DNA from 4 places in the Bacillus sp. iso_77 genome. Region 1 is predicted to be linked to each of the others. Evidence: riboswitches for the same ligand, from Rfam matches in the RefSeq annotation. Region 1 holds a riboswitch; each other region holds the start of a gene.
The links. Region 1 has a riboswitch for thiamine pyrophosphate ahead of tenA (thiaminase II). Riboswitches for the same ligand answer to the same signal wherever they lie in the genome.
Positions count from the first base shown of each region.

Region 2: it holds a riboswitch for thiamine pyrophosphate, as region 1 does, so the genes downstream of both, thiT (energy-coupled thiamine transporter ThiT) here and tenA (thiaminase II) in region 1, are expected to answer to the same signal.
Region 3: it holds a riboswitch for thiamine pyrophosphate, as region 1 does, so the genes downstream of both, thiC (phosphomethylpyrimidine synthase ThiC) here and tenA (thiaminase II) in region 1, are expected to answer to the same signal.
Region 4: it holds a riboswitch for thiamine pyrophosphate, as region 1 does, so the genes downstream of both, tenA (thiaminase II) here and tenA (thiaminase II) in region 1, are expected to answer to the same signal.

Region 1 is NZ_CM149683.1:3,554,315-3,557,878, reverse strand. Features, by position in the region: gene AC0VYC_RS18315 (hypothetical protein) at 84-1,211, shown strand; TPP riboswitch at 1,268-1,371, shown strand; gene tenA (thiaminase II) at 1,459-2,145, shown strand; gene AC0VYC_RS18305 (ECF transporter S component) at 2,142-2,741, shown strand; gene AC0VYC_RS18300 (ABC transporter ATP-binding protein) at 2,716-3,564, shown strand, end outside.
Region 2 is NZ_CM149683.1:2,749,682-2,753,245, reverse strand. Features, by position in the region: gene AC0VYC_RS14195 (DUF1232 domain-containing protein) at 1-350, opposite strand, end outside; gene AC0VYC_RS14190 (GNAT family N-acetyltransferase) at 500-1,054, shown strand; gene thiT (energy-coupled thiamine transporter ThiT) at 1,295-1,870, opposite strand; TPP riboswitch at 1,967-2,069, opposite strand; rRNA gene AC0VYC_RS14180 (16S ribosomal RNA) at 2,506-3,564, shown strand, end outside.
Region 3 is NZ_CM149683.1:2,427,628-2,431,191, reverse strand. Features, by position in the region: gene AC0VYC_RS12505 (YhcN/YlaJ family sporulation lipoprotein) at 123-743, shown strand; gene AC0VYC_RS12500 (LysE family transporter) at 790-1,422, opposite strand; TPP riboswitch at 1,661-1,770, shown strand; gene thiC (phosphomethylpyrimidine synthase ThiC) at 1,897-3,564, shown strand, end outside.
Region 4 is NZ_CM149683.1:1,150,215-1,153,778, reverse strand. Features, by position in the region: gene thiO (glycine oxidase ThiO) at 1-378, opposite strand, end outside; gene tenI (thiazole tautomerase TenI) at 362-979, opposite strand; gene tenA (thiaminase II) at 954-1,664, opposite strand; TPP riboswitch at 1,743-1,852, opposite strand; gene AC0VYC_RS05755 (monovalent cation:proton antiporter family protein) at 1,906-3,564, opposite strand, start outside.

The DNA.
Region 1 (3,564 bases):
AAAAAAGCCCAAAACAAGTATTAGAAAAATGGTAAAATAATCACAGGGTAAAAAACCCAAATTAGGGAAAAGGGGATGTTCCTGTGAGAGCATTTTATGTCAAAATCACCGCCGCCTTACTGTCTATTTTATTGGTCACAACAGGTTTATTTTCACCAGCAATCAAAGCAGAAGATGCACCAAAATCAAGTGAAAAAGTATCGCCACTGACTGAAAAAGCCATTCAGCAAGTGCAAGAGTCGTTTGAAAAGCAGGATAAAGGGACTGCGGTTCAACAGAAGGAAGTAAAAAAATCATTTAAAGTAGATAAGAAAAAGGGAATAAGTATTAAACGAAAAGCGGCTACAGATGGAAAGATGCGCACGTCTGCCGTTCGCTCTATTGATGGACTAGCCATTAATCAATCGGCAGTTTTAAACGAGGAAGATCCAGTTGATTTATGGTTCTTAAGTACATCGTCCTCTCAGGCGCTCATCAGCCGGATTACCTCTCCAAATGCTGATTATTTCGTTCAATTATTTGTTATTGATTATGAAGAAGGACAAGCTTATCCAACGGATCTGATTCAACCGGCAGGCAGTCTGCTTGCGTTAAGCAATTTACCAGCGGGTGATTATGCGTTTGGTATTACTAGCGGTGGAGACTTTGGAGACTCATATACATTACAGGTGAATGCAAAAAACCCACCAAATTTCACAGGTGCTGAATCCCTGTCATCAACATTGCAATACTTTGTTGCTTCGTATGCCAATGGGGATGTTTTCGCAAATGGTACAAAAGTATATAACAAACAATCTAAGACCGCTGATTATAAATGGGAGCGTGTATTTTATTTCTCATATGATGGAAAATATCAACAGAGAACGCATTCTGTTGACAGTGTAAAAGTGAAGAGTATTTCGGCACCAGTATCGTACTCTGCTCCATATGCGAGTTCCTCTGAGGCCATTCTTGTCTACTTAGATGTGGAGACATTATTTATGTATCATGAATCATCGTTTGCTAGTGGGCAGTACTACCATAGCAGCTTTGTTGATACTCTCGGAAAGACAACGCCAAGGCGTTTAGACATTGATGACCTGACAAATTACGGCGATCATATTTTGGCTGTTGATTTAAAGACAGGAAAGCCAATTGATTTCTTCAGTGTCCTTAATTTCTACTATGCGGCAGGGATCGAGAAGCTGCCAACGATCAATACATTGAATTAAGATCGGCGGTTGACATCAAATCGCCACATGTGTAGAGTAAAGATAATTAAATGACAAAAGTCCACTAGGGGAGTCATGTATGACTGAGACAAGAGGAAATCTTGGACCCTTTGAACCTGATCTAGTTTGTACTAGCGGAGGGAAGTGGAGCTGGACCTTGTCTTATTCATGATTGAATCGATAAGAAGGCCGCTCCATTTGGGGTGGCTTTTTCATTTATTCAACTGAAAAAGAGGAGGCTTTTTTTATGACATTTTCAACCCAATTAAGGCAAGAAGCAGAACCATTATTTGAAGCGATTTATCAGCATCCGTTTGTGAGAGGACTCGCAGCAGGAGAACTCGAAAAGGAACAGATCATTCATTATGTCAAACAGGATGCGGAATATTTAAATGCCTTTATTAAAATTTATGCGGCAGCCATCAGCAGATGTACAGACAGAGAGGACATTACTTTTTTCCATCAACAAATGGCTTTTGTCCTTGATAGTGAGACACATCCTCATCAAAACCTTTGCCGAGTGGCAGGTGTCGCTTATGATGAACTGCAAGGTGCGTCTTTGGCGCCAAGTGCTCATCACTATATTCATCACATGCTGCAAGTCGCAAAGGAAGGGACGCTAGGAGAAATCATTGCGGTTTTGCTCCCTTGCCCTTGGACCTATTGGGAAATAGGCAAACGAATGCTTAAAGATGTTGAGCCCGACCCTGCCCATCCATTCTATGAGTGGATCACGTTTTATGGCGGGTTAACGGACTCTGTTACAGTGGAGCTTTGCAAACGGCTTGATCAGTGGGCGGAAGGAGCAAGTGAGAAGGAAAAGGAGAAAATGAAACAGCACTTCATCTTAAGCTGTCAGCTTGAGTATAAATTCTGGGACATGGCCTTTACTGTCGAAGAGTGGCCTGTCCAAATGGAGGTGCATTCTTCATGACATGGAAGATGAAAGAAGTCGTTCTTGCTGTCATTTTATCAGTGGCATGCGGAGTCATCTATTTAGGGTGGTCGACTCTTTATTTACCGATTACAGCCCTTGTCGGTCCAGCAGGAGGCAACATCATGTTCGGAATTTGGGTCATTGCCAGTCCAATCGTTGCTTACATTATCCAAAAGCCAGGAGCTGCCCTCATCGCAGAAACAGCTGCCGCTGCCGTGGAATTACTGACAGGCAGCCACTTCGGTCTTTCTGCGCTTTTGATTGGTGTATGCCAAGGACTTGGAGCAGAAATCGCCTTCGCTCTTTTTGGCTATAAGCGATATCGCATGTGGACACTCATGTTGTCTGGTGCCTTTGCAGCAGTAGGGGCAATGGCATATAGCCTCATTGCCAATGGATTCGGCTATTACACGCCTCAAGTGTTACTCATGACACTTGTCACTCAAGTCATTAGCGGCATGTTACTCGGTGGTTGCTTGGCAAAGGTTGTGGTGGATGCTTTATCTAAAACGGGTGTGCTGAATCAATATGCCATCATGAAAGAAAAACGAAGTAAGGGTGACCAGCATGGATTCATTTCTCGCGTGCAGTAATCTCGCTGTCCGTTTTTATGAACAGCCGAATCCCGTTCTTCATCAAGTATCTCTTTCTATTCAAAAGGGGGAAAAGGTGCTGATATTAGGACCAAGTGGAAGCGGGAAATCTACGCTGATTTCTGTGCTTGCTGGCATTATTCCAGAGCATATGGAAGCTGAAGTACAGGGAGAAGTGATGCGGCAAAGGCATACTGGTGTCATGTTTCAAGACCCAGATTCGCAGTTTTGTATGCACCGAGTCAATGAAGAAATTGCGTTTAGCTTAGAGAATCGATCTGTCCCTCGAGAACAAATGGATGACATGATTCAGCATCTCATGAAAAAGGTACAGCTGGATGTCGACCCAAATACAGATATTCATACCTTATCTGGCGGAATGAAGCAGCGGTTGGCGCTTGCTTGTTTACTAGCATTAGAGCCAGATGTCCTGTTCTTTGATGAACCGACAGCACAGCTTGATCCAGCAGGAAGAATGGAGATATTTCAATTACTTCAGCAGCTTTCGGCTGAACAGAATCAGACGATGATTTTTGTGGAGCATGTGTTAGACGGTGTCATCGAGTGGATGGATCGGGTGATCTTATTAGATCATCAAGGCCGTATCATAGCAGATGGAACGCCAAAAGACGTGATGAACACATTTGAGGGAGAAATGAAAGAAGCCGGCATTTGGCGTCCGAAAATATTTCCCGAGAAATGGTCCAATGTCTTACAAGATCCGTTTCATTCACTGAGTCAAACACTCTTGCAAACCTTTGAGGCGAGAAAAGAACGTCATGAGAAATTGTCATCAACAGATCGAGAGGTCATTATTCGCACA
Region 2 (3,564 bases), 800 kb from region 1:
AGTTCATTCTCGCTGAATTTCCCGTCATAGACATCATGATCTTTCAGCGTTCGCTCAATCTCTTCTACGGCTTGAATGAACGTATTACCGTGAACTCTTTCGTTTTTAATTGAAAATCCAGCCGTGGCCAATAGATGATCTAAAGAAATGTGTAGAGCATCTGATAGCCGCTGTAAATGGTTCAAAGTCGGTTTTCTTTTTCCGTTCATGATTCTAGACAGTGTGGCTTTATCAATTTCTGTTTGTGTACTGAGTTCTCTTAATGAAAGAGAACGTATTTGCAGTTGTTCTTTTAAAAACTGCCGAAGCTCAGTTGTTTTAAATTCCATCTCTTTCTTCACCCTTTTCATAAAGTTCAACTCTTCAATAGAAGAAGTCGTACCCAATATATAGGGGTGTTGACAGAATGTCAACGAATATCCATTAGAGATTGATTTTTATAAAATAGCAACTTATCATATGAAACATAGAGTAAGAAATGGCTAAAAGGGGTGTGCAGATGAAGGTTAGACATGCAGTACATAATGATATTCCTAAAATTGCCGAAATTCATGTGAAGAGCTGGCAAACGACTTATCACGGCATTATTTCACAAGAGTATTTAGATGCTTTGAATGTAGAGGAGCGGGAAGAGAGCTGGAGAAGCAGGTCGCTTGAAGGCACGTTTGTCGCAGAGGATGCTGACGGAGTATTTGGTTTTGCTTCCTTCGGAAAACAGCGTGATGAGAGATATTCAATATATGATGGCGAGCTTTATGCCATCTATTTGTTGCAGAGAAAACAGAAATCAGGAGCGGGTATGGCTTTGATTGCAAAAGGTGTGGATTATTTAATAGAGAAAGGCTATCAGAATATGCTGCTCTGGGTATTTGAGCAAAATTCAGCGAAGCAATTTTATCAAAAACTTCAACCTAGTTTTGCCGTCACCAGCCAGTTTGAGCTGGCTGGTGAGAACCATGAAGAAATAGGGTATGGATGGGAGCTGTCTGTACTAAGTGCTCAGATTCAACAGATTATATCGTCAGCTTCCAGTAATAATGAGAGAAAAAAGTAAAAAGGGTGGCGAGTAAAATATAAGATATAAAAGGAGAAGCCTCTACTTTTCCTTTCACACCTGCTATTTTTAATGCCTCATAGAAACTGGCCAAAAAGTAGGCGAGACTGAGGATGTAACAGCACAGCATAATGGAGTAAGGATTCATTGTCGTACCTCCAGCATGAAATCTTCTACTATTAATAGATTCAATAGAGCAGCAAATTATGCATAAAAAAATAACCCGCTGAAACAGCTGGGTTATTTTTGTCGAGGAAAAACCAAACGAGACGCACTAGGGATGAGTAAACAAAGAACAATACTACAAATGATAAATGAAGGAATCATATATGTGCTGTTATAAACTAATGAATACACCCATCCTGGTGTTCCTTTTGGTGCATAATGAGAAAAGAAAACTACACCTGAAATAAAGAACGTCAGCAGTCTGAAGAAACTGGCGACAAATACAGCTAGGATAATATAGAAGAATTGTTTCTTTCGCTTTTTATCCTGAATGGCTTTTTTAATTGATCCTGAGAATAGCCCGCTTAAACAAATCACAACAGATGCGACAAAGTAATCGAGAAACCCTTGTACAGGTGTAGCAATAATAGGATTGTTCATCAGCTGCAGTCCTGCGATTAACACACCGATGATAAATCCAGCAGACACGCCCCATCTAATGGACATGAGAATGACAGGAATCATGATCAGTGCAATTGACCCGCCGTTTGGCATTCTTAAAAAGAGACCTGATAAATAATCTAAAACAAGTGCAAGAGAAGTCATAATGGCGATCTCCATCAGTCGTACTAATTGATTTGATTGCTGCATAAAAAAATCCCCTTTTCACGAATTGTGCAAGGAGAGACCATGTCAGGATGAGTATGTGATTCATAGAAAAACATATCGGCTTGCATACATACATGTATGCAAGTGATTCCACATTCCTACTTCAGTATTAACTGACAGGTTCAAAGGGTCAGAACAACGAATTGTTCACTCTCAGCACGAGGCTCCCCCTGCGGTTATTAAATTTCAATCTATTATAAATATACTAAAGACCTACAGGATCAACAATAGTGAATTACTGAGAGAAGCCCTTTTTGTACGAATATATAGAAAGAGATCAGGAAAAATAAATTATTTAGAAAAAATACTTGTTTCTTCTTTTAAAAGGTGTTATATTTGTATTCGCCGCTGAAACAGCGCGGTTGAGAAATAACATTCGAGAAAAAAGTTGTTGACTTCATTTTGATAGAATGTTATATTAATAAAGTCGCTTCTGAGCGATAACGAAGATGATCTTTGAAAACTAAACAAGACAAAACGTACCTGTTAATTCGAGTTTTTATAAAAAAATCCTATGATACATCATAGGTAGTCAGTCAGACTGACGAGGCAGGAAATGATCACATGCTAAGTTCGCTACATCGTGTAGCAACGCATGTGTGATATGCATCCTGCATACCTCGGAGAGTTTGATCCTGGCTCAGGACGAACGCTGGCGGCGTGCCTAATACATGCAAGTCGAGCGGACAGAAGGGAGCTTGCTCCCGGATGTTAGCGGCGGACGGGTGAGTAACACGTGGGTAACCTGCCTGTAAGACTGGGATAACTCCGGGAAACCGGAGCTAATACCGGATAGTTCCTTGAACCGCATGGTTCAAGGATGAAAGACGGTTTCGGCTGTCACTTACAGATGGACCCGCGGCGCATTAGCTAGTTGGTGAGGTAACGGCTCACCAAGGCGACGATGCGTAGCCGACCTGAGAGGGTGATCGGCCACACTGGGACTGAGACACGGCCCAGACTCCTACGGGAGGCAGCAGTAGGGAATCTTCCGCAATGGACGAAAGTCTGACGGAGCAACGCCGCGTGAGTGATGAAGGTTTTCGGATCGTAAAGCTCTGTTGTTAGGGAAGAACAAGTGCAAGAGTAACTGCTTGTACCTTGACGGTACCTAACCAGAAAGCCACGGCTAACTACGTGCCAGCAGCCGCGGTAATACGTAGGTGGCAAGCGTTGTCCGGAATTATTGGGCGTAAAGGGCTCGCAGGCGGTTTCTTAAGTCTGATGTGAAAGCCCCCGGCTCAACCGGGGAGGGTCATTGGAAACTGGGAAACTTGAGTGCAGAAGAGGAGAGTGGAATTCCACGTGTAGCGGTGAAATGCGTAGAGATGTGGAGGAACACCAGTGGCGAAGGCGACTCTCTGGTCTGTAACTGACGCTGAGGAGCGAAAGCGTGGGGAGCGAACAGGATTAGATACCCTGGTAGTCCACGCCGTAAACGATGAGTGCTAAGTGTTAGGGGGTTTCCGCCCCTTAGTGCTGCAGCTAACGCATTAAGCACTCCGCCTGGGGAGTACGGTCGCAAGACTGAAACTCAAAGGAATTGACGGGGGCCCGCACAAGCGGTGGAGCATGTGGTTTAATTCGAAGCAACGCGAAGAACCTTACCAGGTCTTGACATCCTCTGACAACCCTAGAGATAGGGCTTTCCCTTCGGGGACAGAGTGACAGGTGGT
Region 3 (3,564 bases), 1.1 Mb from region 1:
ACGATCTCAATCGTTCCTTTTTTTGTTTATAACTGACAGCTTGTTTTTGTCCTCAACTGTACATGCTAAAACAGAGCCTGTTTTGCGCTCATGAGATTCAATTTGTACAGGGGGTTTTTCGTTTGAGACAAAAATGGCAAAAAACAATCGCCTTAGTGCTTCTACCTATTGGATTAACGGCATGTGGTACAAATAACAATGCGGGTGTAGATACACGTCATAATCAATCAGGTCAGCCAGTTGGATACCACTCCAATCAACAGGCAACAGACAACAACCAAGATCATCAAGGACCGGTTTCTGAGCTTATGGAGGGAATGAACGGAAGAAATACAACGAATGTTGATTATCGTTCACGCCCTACACAGGATCAAGTGAGAATGCCACTTACTGGTGGAGATGGACGCTACAGTCATGGAGATATGAACTATCATAACCAAATGTCGTTCTCTGGCTACGATAAACAAGAGAACATCCAGCGTTCAAGAAAAATCGCTAACCGAGTGAACAAAATGAACCATGTGACAGACTCACAAGTTATGGTGACGGATGAAAATGTGTATATTGCTCTTAAAACAGATGGGCGCTTGACATCAGAGGGTGTATCACAAGTAGAAGAAGCAGCGACTCGTTATGCAGATGGTAGAGCTGTCCAAGTCATTAAAGACGAAGGCGCATTTACACGCTTCAGAGATATGAGAAAAACGCAATTTGAAACAGGTCAGACAGGCATGACCCGATAAGCTGGAATAAAAAAGGCTAAAGTTCATGACGAACTTTAGCCTTTCTTTAAAAATAAACTTTGATCCCGATATAAAATTCATAAAAGAAATAACAGCCAAATCCAAGTAATAAAATACCGGCAATAATGGATGTCCACTTAATCATTGTTCGGTTCATCACTTTTCTTGTTAGGGAAACAATCGTGAGAAGACCGATGTCATGAAGAAGAATCCCTGCCAAAATACCCGTAGCAGCCAATATAAATTCAGATGAATTTGTATTTTTATAAGCATCTGCCAGTACAGCACCAAACACAGATACCCAGAACACAAGGTTTCCAGGGGATACTGCGACGAGCAGCCCATTTCGGTATGTTTTAGCGAATGATTTATTCACTTTTTCTCCTGCTAAATGGATGTCTTGATCCGCATTTTTAATCGAATCGTAGGCAAGAATCATTAAAAAGATGGCACCGATCAGCCAGAGCGGAATTTGGATAAAGGGCAAAGATAAAAATTGAGCAAATCCAGCATATAAAGCCAAGATGAGCAATATATCGATGGTCATACCACCAGCGCCTACAGTTAATCCATGAAAGAATCCGTTTTTTAATCCCTGCTTTGTCATTTCAACCGTGATCGCTCCAACAGGTAGAGCAATTGAGAATCCAACGACGATAAATGTAAGAAATGTTTGCAATCGACTAGAACTTCCTTTGAATCATGTTTGTATAAAAATTCTCCGTTTAGATTAATTATACATAATAGGAGAAAAGGATCAATGATTATTTCTGATTTAATCGAAATGAGAGAGATAGATCGTGTATATAAAGATGTATATCGTGAAGATCATGTATTCATTGTAGGGGAAAGGAACTATTTTCCTGAAACTTCTTTTTTTCATTTCTCAGCTATGCTACACTGTTGTGGAAATCAATATAAGTGACTAGGGGTGCCCGGAAATGCGGGCTGAGAGAGAAGACAAGCTTCTTAACCCTTTGGACCTGATCTGGCTCGTACCAGCGTGGGGAAGTTGAAGATGATACATGTGCCATATGAATGGCATACATGTTTTTTTCTGACGACGAAACCAGGTTCTTTACATAGAATCTGGTTTTTTGCTGGTGCTGATTCCATCCTGACCGGTCACACGAAAAGAAGGAGAGAACAGCAAATGAATGAAAAGACAAATGTTCCATCATCGCAATCTTTATTATCAAATTTTGAAGGCAGTCGAAAGGTATATGAACAAGGTTCAAGACCTGACATTTTGGTGCCAAAAAGAGAAATCGTGCTCACAAATACAGTGACACAAGCAGGTGATATCCAAAATGAACCGATTCGTGTGTACGATACAAGTGGACCGTATACAGATGAGGAGGCTCATATTGATGTCACAAAGGGATTAAAGCGCCTGAGATCAAAATGGATTAAAGAAAGAGAAGATACTGAAAGCTATGAAGGGCGTCAAGTAAAGCCAGAAGATAATGGATATCGCTTGAATGGGAAAGAATCCTTTCAAGCTGCCCATACAGATTTTCATCATGTGCCGCTCCGCGGGAAACAAGGTGCTTGTGTGACGCAAATGCATTATGCAAAAAAGGGGATCATTACGCCTGAAATGGAGTTTATCGCTTTGAGAGAACAGCTAAGTCCTGAGTTTGTTAGAGAGGAAGTGGCTAGTGGAAGAGCGGTCATTCCAGCGAATATCAACCATCCTGAAAGTGAGCCGATGATCATCGGGAAGAATTTTCACGTGAAAATTAATGCGAATATTGGCAATTCAGCTGTGACGTCGTCCATTGAAGAAGAGGTGGAGAAGATGACATGGGCAATTAGATGGGGGGCAGATACGATGATGGACCTGTCTACAGGAAAGGATATTCATACAACGAGAGAATGGATTATCCGCAATTGCCCAGTCCCAGTAGGAACTGTCCCGATTTATCAGGCACTTGAAAAAGTGAATGGAATCGCAGAAAATTTGACGTGGGAAGTATACCGAGACACATTAATTGAACAGGCAGAGCAAGGGGTTGACTACTTCACCATTCATGCGGGCGTCCTGTTAAGGTATATTCCGCTCACAGTCGATCGGGTCACAGGAATTGTTTCAAGAGGCGGAGCCATTATGGCAAGATGGTGTCTCGCTCATCATCAAGAGAACTTTCTGTATACCCATTTTGAAGAAATTTGTGAAATCATGAAAACGTATGACATTGCCTTTTCGCTTGGGGACGGGCTCAGACCGGGATCCATTGCGGACGCAAATGACGAAGCGCAGTTTGCAGAGCTGGAAACGTTAGGGGAATTGACAGAGATCGCTTGGAAACATGATGTACAGGTCATGATTGAAGGACCTGGTCATGTTCCAATGGATAAAATCAAAGAGAATGTCGATAAGCAGATGGAGATATGCAAAGAGGCACCTTTTTATACGTTAGGTCCTCTAACAACAGATATTGCACCGGGATATGATCATATTACATCCGCGATCGGTGCGGCGATGATTGGCTGGTACGGAACCGCCATGCTGTGCTATGTGACACCAAAAGAGCATTTAGGTCTGCCGAACAAAGAAGATGTAAGAGAAGGCGTCATCGCCTATAAAATTGCCGCACATGCAGCTGATGTAGCAAAAGGACATCCTGCTGCTCAAAAGCGTGATGATGCCTTATCGAAAGCGAGATTTGAATTCAAATGGCGGGATCAATTTCACCTGTCACTTGACCCAGAACGAGCGCTGGCATTCCATGATGAAACATTGCCTGCTGAAGGTGCTAAAACCGCTCATTTCTGTTCCATGTGTGGACCAAAGTTTTGCAGTATGAAAATTTCCCAT
Region 4 (3,564 bases), 1.3 Mb from region 1:
TACGCTGCTTGCTTCAAGCCATTCAAATGTGGGCAAATGCTGCATCCGGCAAAGAGCTCGCTTTTCTTGTTCTGTAAAAGCCACCTTCATAATCCCGCCCACTGATGTCCGAATATCAATGCCCGATTCATGCTGAAGGTCGACCGTTAATTTTTCATATAAAGCCTGACTTTGTCTGCCTACTTGAAAGAAAGTATCTTCATCACCTTCTCCTTCAGCATGTGCACCCAGCATGCCAGCAGCCGCACTCGTCGTTTGCTTCCCGATCTCATTTGCCTCAAATAAGACAATCTGCTTTCCTACTTTTGCAAGGTGATAAGCGATCGACATCCCTATGATTCCACCACCAATGATTGCAACATCATAATGCTTGTTCATAAGGATTCTCCTTTCGCTTTTTAGAAAATGTTTGCGCCATTTTGCGCGGCTGAGGATGAGCAAAAATTCCCGACATGACGGCTATTCCCTTTAAATCAACATGCATCAATTCTGGCAGTCGTTCTGGTGTGATTCCACCAATGACAACGACTGGAATGGACAGCGTAGAAGTCATGTTTTCCACAATCTTTATGCCTCTCGCCTGTAGTCCGGGTTTGCATGCGGTATCATACACATGCCCAAACATGACATACTCTGCCCCGTTCTTCTCTGCTGCTTTGGCTTCTTCTATCGAATGAACCGATACCCCCGCATGGAGATGAGGAAATTTTTGTCTTAATTCCTTTGGCGAAAAGCTGTGTCCTGGAAGATGAACCCGGTGAATATTGGTCAGCAGCGCAACGTCAACTCGGTCATTTATAATCAGCTTTTCTTTCGGAACACCTTCTGCTAGTAGTTGTTTCACGAGGTGAACCAGCTCACCTGCTGCCTTCGATCGTTCACGAATATGAATAAAGTCTACTTCAGACGCAATGTCTTTTATTTGCTTGATGAGCTCCCTGACAGGAAGCGTATCATTTGTCACTGCATGGAGTTCCATTTGCACCAACCCCATCTAAGCATGCTGTTTGCCACATTTCTTTTTCATACGCCATCTCCCAGAAATGGTATTCGTAATAGCTCGAAATCACGAAATTTTCTTTCATATTAGCCCGCACATGTTCTGGCGCTTTTTCTGCAAGTTCATCAAAACGGTTCACCTGTTCAAAAACAAGCTCTTTAAACCAATCCCCGCCATATGTCAAAATCCATTCTTGATAAATCGGATGGTCAGGCGTTGTTTGTTTCAGTTTTTCTCCTACCTCATAATAAAGCCAGTAGCACGGCAATAATGCGGCTAAAATTTCTTCAAAACGACCGCTTTTCACAGATCGGTACATATGCGAGGTATATGCATAAGCAGTTGGAGAAGGTTTAAAGTTTGCCAGCGCTTCATCAGAGATCTGGAGCAGTTCTGTGAACTTTCTATGCAGTGATAGCTCTGCTTCATACGTACCCTGCGCATGATATGCCATTCTGCCTGTCGTATGTAAGTCCTCACTAATAGCGGCTCCATACGATTGTACTTTTGCAAAATGAGTTAAATAGTACGAATCCTGCATCACATAATAAGTGAAACGATCGAGTGAAAGTGTGCCATCACCAATCCCTTTCACAAAAGGGTGTGTAAAGCTCCCATTCCACCATCTAGCTGCTGCTTCTTTACATTCGTTCGAAAATGTCATGTTCCTCTCCTCCTGTTTTTCCATATAAAAAAACCACTTTCCGCGTGGAAAGTGGTTTGGAATTTGTAAAAAGCATAGTCAAACACCGCACCACTTCCCTACGCAGGTATGAACCTGTTCAGGTAATGAGGGTCTAAAAGTCTACACTTTTATCTCAGCCCTTTTAAAGGACTCCCCTAGTGGATCAAACATATATTGTTGTACCTCTATCTTAATCAGGATTTGTTCATCGGTCAAGGGTTCATCGCAACTCTAATTGGGCTCTAAGTCCTGCCACATACTCCCGGGAGCCAGACACAAGCACGCGGTCACCGCTTCTAAGCGTCGTATCCCCATGCGGTACTAAGCTGTCAATTCCTCTAAAAATACGGACAAACACCAAATCGCCGGTAAAAGGAAATTCCCTCAGCATGACATTATGATACCGATGATTGTTCATTTGAATTTGATACAAAGAAGAATCCTCATTTGTTAACAAGCGAATCGCATCAGGTGCTTCAATCAATGCCCTCAGCACCGTTTTAGATGATAAGAAGTTAGAAAAGGTATCGATCCCTGCTTCCTTTAAAGTCAGCTCGGCTTCCGCTTTGTTAACACTTGCAATGACTTGTTTAGACCCTTCTTCTTTTGCAAATAAAGCAATTTCCTTATTTTTCGTTTCACTGCCTGTAGCTACAACGAGCACATCCTCTTGCCCGATGCCAGCCTGCCTGAGCGTATCATCGTCATATTGTTCAATCGCTTCAACTTCAAAGATGGAGTCAGCAAGCAAGGCTTCTTTATTTTCCTGAAAGACGTGTAAAATACGAATGTCATATTCATCCTGATGCAAATCAAGCGTCACAGGTAACGTCAGCTGATTCGCTCCAATAAACGTCACACGCTTTTTATGATTGGTTTCACGTTCTTGTTTAAATAACGCCTTAAACCAAACAGGCGTTAAAACACTCGTGAGCACAGCGACTAGAATAAGGGCTCCTGACATTTTATGATCAATGACACCAAGCCGCTCACCAATCGTTGCAGCAGCAATAACTAGGGATAACGTCGAGGTTAATAAAAAACCAGAACCGATAACTTTTTTCATGTCATACCATTTTTTTAAATAAAGAATCGGAACGAGTTTACTAAGCAATAATGCGATAAACAGTAGCGGAATCATGATCATGATGGTTGGATCTTTAAAGAGTGACCATATATTCAGGTCCACACCAACCATCACAAAAAAGATCGGAATTAAAAATCCATAGCCAAACGAGTCCAGCTGCTGTACGAGCTCTTTATTAGGCGAAAGAAGAGACACAAGCACACCTGCTAAAAAAGCCCCAAGAATATTTTCAGCACCGAGTGATTCAGATAAGGCAACTAAGACTATAATGAGAGTAAAGATGGCTCTTGTCCCAATTTGCACCGTTCCTTTTGACATTGACTGAAAAATGGACTTTGTCTTAAATACCCGGCCAAATAAATAAAGAAGAATACCTGCCGCAAATAATAATAAGAGCAACCACATGTTCCCTGTTCCATCGCCATAAATGGAGGAAAACACAGCAAGTAAAATCATTGTCACCAAATCAGCAATGACGGCTACAAGCAAAATGATTTGACCAATATTCGTCTGCATCAACTTTTCCTCTTTTAAGGTAGGAACCACGACACCCAATGAGATGGTGGAAATAATAAGCGTCATTAAAAAGGCATTTTGAATAAATCCTGCAAGGACAAACGCATAAGACAGGATAAAGGACATACAAAATACGCCAACAAAAATAATGGTCGCTGTTTTAAATGTATTCGGTTCTTTTAATCCATTTGGTAGTTCTCGCGCTTTCTTCTTTGATTCAAAAGAAGAAAAATCTATTTCAAGTCCACTTAAAAACATAAGAAAAATAAAACCTAG